One region of the Paenibacillus sp. Pae15 genome, then DNA from elsewhere that is predicted to be linked to it. Evidence: riboswitches for the same ligand, from Rfam matches in the RefSeq annotation. Region 1 holds a riboswitch; the other holds the start of a gene.

What was found. Region 1 has a riboswitch for thiamine pyrophosphate ahead of NR121_RS02420 (ECF transporter S component). Riboswitches for the same ligand answer to the same signal wherever they lie in the genome.
Region 2: it holds a riboswitch for thiamine pyrophosphate, as region 1 does, so the genes downstream of both, thiC (phosphomethylpyrimidine synthase ThiC) here and NR121_RS02420 (ECF transporter S component) in region 1, are expected to answer to the same signal.

The regions. Positions count from the first base shown of each region.
Region 1 covers NZ_JALJRM010000002.1:143,257-147,081, forward strand. Annotated here, with positions in the region: gene NR121_RS02405 (MFS transporter) at 1-41, opposite strand, end outside; gene asd (archaetidylserine decarboxylase) at 78-869, opposite strand; gene NR121_RS02415 (hypothetical protein) at 1,018-1,230, opposite strand; TPP riboswitch at 1,404-1,509, shown strand; gene NR121_RS02420 (ECF transporter S component) at 1,621-2,214, shown strand; gene NR121_RS02425 (ABC transporter ATP-binding protein) at 2,211-3,719, shown strand; gene NR121_RS02430 (energy-coupling factor transporter transmembrane component T family protein) at 3,726-3,825, shown strand, end outside.
Region 2 covers NZ_JALJRM010000006.1:50,020-53,844, reverse strand. Annotated here, with positions in the region: gene NR121_RS06695 (MFS transporter) at 1-804, opposite strand, end outside; TPP riboswitch at 1,006-1,118, shown strand; gene thiC (phosphomethylpyrimidine synthase ThiC) at 1,211-2,992, shown strand; gene NR121_RS06685 (thiamine pyrophosphate-dependent enzyme) at 3,080-3,825, opposite strand, start outside.

The DNA of each region.
Region 1 (3,825 bases):
AAGACCGGTCCTGAAGCCGCTGCTCCGGTTTGTACCTGCATGGCAGGAAGCTCCTTTCCCGATTAGGTGCTAACGGCCTAATCCTTCCGTTTCGTTGTTCCGAGCGCTTCTCCCATGGCAACCCTGCTGCCGACCTTCAAATCCTGGCGCGGGTTAAAGGTGCCCGATTCGGTCAGCAGCACGACGGTGGATCCAAATTCGAAGTAGGCTAACTCGTCGCCGCGGTTTAGCTCTGCCGGAAGCGGGGTAACGTATTGGATGCTGCTCACATTCAGCGCCCCTACCTTCACGACGGCGACTTCCCCGGTTTCATGCTGAATATACGTAATCAACCGCTCATTGCGGCTGAGAACCCGGCGCATATGCTTGAGTCCGAAATCGTTCACCGGATATACCTTGCCTGCGACATGCTCCTTCTCCAGAATCGTCCCTGTTACGGGCGAATGGATCCGGTGATAGTCGGTAGGACTCAAATACAAGACAAAATAGAATCCGTGTTTGTAATTGATCGTGCGGGGACTTTGATTAAGCAGCTCATCAATCGTATAGTCCTGGCCTTTGACATTGACGATCAACCCCTCCTGAACGCCGCCCATTCCTGTAATCAGGGCATCGACGGGACTGACCACCGTATCCGGCGTTTCATCGATCGGACGCAATCCGCTTTTTAACCTGCGGGTAAAAAAATCATTTAAAGAAGCATACTCATGAACCGCTTTTTCCGCATCCTGTTCGCGAATGCCATAAGTACGAATAAAGCGTGGAATCAATGCTTTGCTGGCTCTGGATTTGGCGAATGCCCCTGTCAGCTTTGATACGGTCTTGCGCGAAGAAAGCTCGGTCAGAAGCCGGAATAGCGAAATCTTCATAATCGAAAGGTTCACCTGTTTTCTCTTCATAATGTTAAGTAAGCGAATCTAACGCTTATCTTGACACAGAACGAAGCACAAAGCAAACATAAATCGACCCTTAAAAAGGAAGAAAAGCTCCTAAAGGAGCTCCCTTGTCAACTTATAACTACAGATTAAGCCTAATAGGCGTTTTTTTGTATTCTCCGCAGGTGAGGCAAGCGGCCAGGTTCACCTGAATCGGTTGGCATGAACCGGAGTATTTGGTGCAGTACACGGGTGTTTTGTACAGAGGGTCGGGAGAAACCATGGTGCAGTAAGAGCAGTCGGATACCATCTCTGCAGTGATCAAGCTTTCTGCTTCCCGTTCCATTGAAATCATTCCATCCATTCCTTCTCACCCTTCCGTAAAGATAGCGCTTCCAATAAAAGGCGTCTCCGAATAAAAATTTAAAACGCTAGGCAAGGATTATTGTAGCAGAAGAGGTAAGTATTGGCTATAGAGTTTTTGCGATATCTCGGTATTGACAAATATTTCAATCGTGATAATATGATGTATATCACTAGGGGAGCCGAATAGGCTGAGATTGGATCAATAGATCCTAGACCCTCTGAACCTGATCTGGGTTATACCAGCGTAGGAAAGTGGAGATCATTGGCGCACACGCCTTTATTTGTGCCTATATGGCCGCTTCCTTCATTGGGGAGCGGCCTTTTTGGCGTCATTCTCCCCAAGGCTCCCGTGAAATAATAGAAAAGGAGAGGGGATACCATGTCCAAACAATTGAAACTGACGGATATTTTGGTCACGGTCGTCATTGCGGTTGTGTTCAGCATCATTTATCGGGTATGGACCGACATCTACAATCTGGCCAAGCTTCCGGGTATTCAGCTTGATCAATTGATGTACGGTATGTGGTTTATGGCGGCGACCGTTGCGTTCCTGATCATCCGCAAGCCCGGGGTGGCATTTCTGGCGGAAGTGGCCGCAGCCTCTGGCGAGCTGATCACCGGTTCGCCATACGGAGTCGAACTGCTTACCTACGGAGTGCTGCAGGGGATTGGCGCCGAGCTGGTTTTCGCTGCATTCCTGTATCAGCGCTACTCCGCGGCCGCAGCCGGTCTGGCCGGGGTTGCGGCTGGCGCAGGCGCGCTGGCGCTCGATTTTTTCAAAGGCTATCTCATCGAATTGCAAACCTGGAATCTTATTCTTTACATCGTCATGCGGTTTATCGGCGGCTATCTCTTCTGCGGGCCTCTGGCCTACCTGATGGTGAAGGCATTGGAGAAAACCGGAGTCACCCAGCTTGTGCGCCCGGCAACCGCCGAAGATTATCAGGCTCTGGACAGGAAGAACGTGCATTGAACGGGGCGGACTGCGCTGTCGCCTGGGTTTCGCGGCTTAGGCTGAAATTTCCCGGCAGTTCGTCGCTTTTGTTCGACGATTTGACGGCGGGCGTGCCCGCAGGGCAAAAGGTGCTGCTGCTTGGCCCAAGCGGCTGCGGCAAATCCACGCTTCTGCAGGTTTGGAGCGGGCTGATCCCGGATGCGCTGGAGGTGCCGCTCAAATATGAAGACATCGGTATTCCGCATTCGTGGGGATATTTGTTCCAGGACCCCGACGCCCAGTTCTGCATGCCCTATGCAGATGAAGAGATTGCATTTGTGCTTGAGAATATCGGGGTGCCTCACGAACGGATGCCGGAGACAATCAGGCGATGCCTGGAGCAGGTCGGGCTGGTGCTGGATGATCCGCATGTGCCGATTGCTTCGCTTTCCGGGGGAATGAAGCAGCGGCTGGCTATCGCTTCGCTGCTGGCGCTCGAGCCGGACGTCTGGTTTCTCGACGAGCCAACGTCGCTACTCGACCCGGAAGGGACGGCGGAGGTATGGCAAGCCGTGAAACAAGTCGCTCATGATAAGACGGTCATTATCGTAGAGCACAAAATTGACGAGATTGTAGATTTCGTCGACCGGGTGATCCTCTTTGACGCTCACGGGCGCATTGCGGCAGACGGAAGGCCGGAGCAGATTTTCCGGGATTTTAAGCCGAAGCTCAAGGAATACGGAATTTGGTATCCTGGCGTGTGGGAAGACGAAGAGGACCGGTTCCCAAAAGATAACGACCGATTCATAAGCGGTACACCCGGGGAGATGGAGCCGTTGGTCCGGCTCCGCGGATTTACCGGTTACCACGGGAAGGCGCCGAAAATCGAAGCCGCCTCGGCAGCCCTGTATCCCGGGGATTGGGTTGCCGTGGTGGGGGAGAACGGCGCGGGCAAAAGCACACTGCTTCAGTCCCTAATGCAGTTGATTCCAACGCGCGGCGACTATGTGCTTGCAGGAGGGCCGGTTCGAGGCTTCGACGACGTCTCCGACATGGCGGCTTATGTTTTTCAAAACCCGGAGATGCAGTTTGTGACCCACAGCGTTTATGATGAGTTGGCCTTTAATTTCAGGCGTGACAGGGATTCCGAAGAAACGATCCGGGTGAAAACGGAGGAGCTTCTGCAGCGGTTCGGCCTCGATCAGCACCGCAATCTGCATCCGTATCAGCTGTCGCTCGGGCAGAAGCGCCGACTCAGTGTAGCGGCGGCGACGGTGAAAGCCCAGCGGCTTGTCCTGCTTGACGAGCCCACCTTCGGCCAGGATGCCGCAAATACGTTCGCGCTGCTGGAGATGCTGGAATCATGGCGCCGGGAAGGGATCGCCATCGTCATGGTCACGCATGATCTGGAAATTGTAAGAAGGCTTGCCACCCGGGTATGGGAGGTACGGCAGGGTCGTCTTGCCGCCGAGCTCAGTCCCAAAGAATATGCAAGCCGATTCGCTGCGGCATGCCCGCCGCTCACCGCAGAACTAAGGAGTTGAGGGGCTTTGTCATGGTCTTACAGGGAAACGTGGCTGCACCGCGTCAACCCCGCCTTTAAGCTGATCGTCTCCATCGGCATGTTTATGGTCGTACTGCTGACACATC
Region 2 (3,825 bases), on a different contig from region 1:
GGCTACATATCTGCCCCCTACCAGGGACGCTATCGCCATAGGAAACGTGGAAAAGAACGTCAGCAGTCCCATATCGAGCTTCGTCGCTCCGATCGACTGGGCATATACGGGAGTAAATCCAAAAACCGTAGCGAATGTCAGCAATTGAAAAAGGACAGCCAGAAAAGAGACGGTCAACAGCCTCTTGTCGCCGCCTACCTCCAGCATGCCTTTGAAGGTCATGGGCTGTGTGCTTTTCTTAGGGGTTTCTACAAGAAAGAAAGCACCCGCAAGCCCCAGAGCGCCTACGGCGGCACCGATAAGAAAAGAAGATTCCCAGCCATACCTATCCGCGAACCACCCGCCGCAGAGAATGCCGAACATTTGACCGAGCGAGTTGTAAAATGAAATCGTTCCGATCGCTTGCGTCGTCTCTTCCTGACGGTAGTAGCTGGCAAACAAAACCGTAAAATCTACCCACGTCGCCGCAGCCGCGCCTGCCGCGGCCCTGAGCAGGAGAATCCACGTCAGTTCCTGCGTAACCAGAATCCCGACACCGGATAAAACCGAAAAAAACAAGCCGAATACAATAAACCATTTGTGCTTGTGATAACGGTCCGAGACCACGCCCACCGGTATCCGCAGAAGCATTTGACTCAATCCGTACATGCCGACAATCAGTCCGGCCATTTTATAAGAGGCGCCCAGATATTCAACGTATGCGGTCAAGATCGGCACACAAGTATACATCGAAAACCAGAACAGCAACGTGACCGTACAAAACAGCGGTATCCTATAGTTTCGCACTTCAGGCGTATCATTCATCCCCGGTATCTCCCCGTTTTCACTTCATTCATCCACCCCGCTTTAATGCACACGTTCACTGTTTATCATAACCGATTTCAGGAAGATTCTGAAGCACTAAATTCTGCAATGCTCCGCACCGGAATCATCATTCCAACAGGGTGCCGTGATATAAAAACAGGTTGATTTTTCAAGATCTTATGGTTATTATTGGTATGACAGTTGAATAACAACGGGAGCTTGGGAGTTGCCAGGCTGAGAGGACAGCCGATTGCTGTCGACCGTAAAACCTGATCTGGGTAATGCCAGCGGAGGAAAAGTCCTAGCCTTTGTGTATTCAAAGACCGCTTCTTTCCCGTTGCGGTCTTTTTGGTTTGCATCGAAGGGTTTCTCCGCTTGATCACATTCATTCTGAGGAGGAATTGAAATGGCAAGCGAAATCAAAGAAAAAGAAGCAGCCCCTCATCTTTCGTCTTTTCCGGGGAGCAAGAAGGTGTATGTGCAGGGTTCGCGGGAGGATATTAAAGTACCTATGCGGGAAATTAGCCTAACCCCGACAACCAGCGGCGGCAATGTACAAGAGAACCCGCCTGTCAGGGTATATGATTGCAGCGGTCCATACACAGACGGCAGCATCCAAACCGATATTCGCTCGGGACTTCCGCTTAACCGCCGGAATTGGATATTGGAGCGCGGCGATGTTGAAGAATATGCGGGAAGAGCGGTCAAGCCGGAGGACAACGGATATTCAAAAGAAGAATCCGTCAAGCGGGAAGAACGATTTCCGGGATTGCAGCGCAAACCGTTACGAGCCAAAAGCGGAGCGAATGTAACGCAGATGCATTATGCCAGAAAAGGAATCATTACGCCCGAAATGGAATATATCGCCATACGCGAGAACGTCTCCCCGGAATTTGTCCGCAGCGAAGTCGCACGAGGCCGGGCGATAATTCCGTGCAACATCAATCACCCGGAAAGCGAGCCGATGATTATCGGCAGTAAATTTTTAGTCAAAATCAATGCCAATATCGGCAATTCGGCTGTCGCTTCGTCGATTGAAGAAGAAGTCGAAAAAATGAGATGGGCGACCCGCTGGGGCGCAGATACCATCATGGACCTGTCCACAGGCAAACATATTCATACCACCCGTGAATGGATCATTCGCAACTCCCCCGTGCCCATCGGTACCGTCCCTCTTTATCAGGCCTTGGAAAAAGTCGGCGGTAAAGCGGAGGATCTGACTTGGGAAATTTATCGGGATACCCTGATCGAACAAGCCGAACAAGGCGTCGACTACTTTACCATTCATGCCGGTGTGCTGTTACGCTATGTTCCTTTGACGGCGAAGCGGGTTACGGGAATCGTATCCCGCGGCGGTTCCATCATGGCGGCGTGGTGTTTGGCGCATCATCAGGAAAATTTCCTTTATACTCATTTTGAAGAAATTTGTGAAATCATGAAAACCTATGACGTCGCTTTCTCCCTTGGCGATGGATTGCGCCCGGGATGCATTGCGGATGCCAATGATGAAGCTCAATTTGCCGAATTGGAGACGCTTGGCGAGCTGACCCGAATCGCATGGAAGCATGATGTTCAGGTCATGATTGAAGGACCCGGCCACGTTCCTATGCACATGATTAAAGAAAATGTGGATCGTCAGGTTGAAGTATGCCAGGAAGCCCCGTTCTATACCTTAGGCCCTCTTACGACAGACATAGCCCCGGGGTACGACCATATCACTTCAGCCATCGGCGCAGCCATGATCGGCTGGTTCGGTACCGCCATGCTTTGTTATGTAACTCCGAAAGAGCATCTGGGTCTTCCGAACAAGAATGATGTTCGCGAAGGCGTCATCGCGTACAAAATCGCAGCCCACGCGGCGGATTTGGCCAAAGGCCATCCCGGAGCCCAGGAAAGGGATAACGCCTTATCCAAGGCGCGTTTTGAGTTCCGTTGGAGAGATCAATTTCATTTGTCGCTGGACCCCGAAAGAGCTATGGAATACCATGACGAGACGCTTCCTGCGGAAGGCGCCAAGACGGCTCATTTCTGCTCGATGTGCGGCCCCAAGTTCTGCAGCATGAGAATTACACAGGACATTCGCGAGTATGCCAAACAGCAGGGGCTCGAGGAACAGCGGGCCATCGAAAAAGGCATGGAGGAAAAATCCAGAGAGTTTAAAGAAGCCGGCAGCGTCATTTATAAATAATAAAGCCATGGGGAACGGCAGCTTTACAGCTCCTTCTTTTTCCAATGAAAAGACCAACGAAATCAACGTTGGTCTTTTCATCATGATTTACTTTTGCTTTGCAGGCTGTGCCGCTCTCAGCTCTTCGATCGTTCTGGCTGCCGACACTTGCTGCGGATCGATGCGAACCTCGATCAGCGCAGGCTTTGAAGAAGCCAGCGCCCGCTGCAGCGCAGGTACAAAATCTTCATTCTTTTCTACAAGCTCTCCGTGTCCGCCCATATTCGTCATGATTTGCGCAAAGTTCGGATTCGATAATTCCGTTGCAATCACACGCTTTGGAAAATGCTTCTCTTGATGCATACGGATCGTACCGTACATGTTATTATTAGCGACGATCGCCAGGACAGGGATTTTGCAGCGTACAGCCGTCTCCAGCTCCTGCACCGTCATCATAAACCCGCCATCTCCGGCATAAGCCACAACGGTTTTCTCCGGTTGGGCCACCTTGGCTCCAATGGCTGCCGGAAGGGCATACCCCATCGCACCGGAAGTCGGCCCCACAAAAGTCCCTTCCTCCTGAAACCGGTAATGTTTGGCCATCCATCCGTAGAAATTACCTGCATCCGAAGTGAATATGGTGTCGGAAGGAAGGTGATTCATCAGATCGCCCATGATCCCTTCCAAATTCACATAATGCTGACCAGAAGTGACGCGAACCTCGGAATATTGTTCATATTTCTTCCGCTGTTCCTGTATATAAGCCTCACGCTCTTTGCTTTGCCCTGATTCGCCCAGCTCCGCAAGCAAGTCAAGCATAAAATTTTTCGTGTCAGCTACAATCCCGAGTGCCG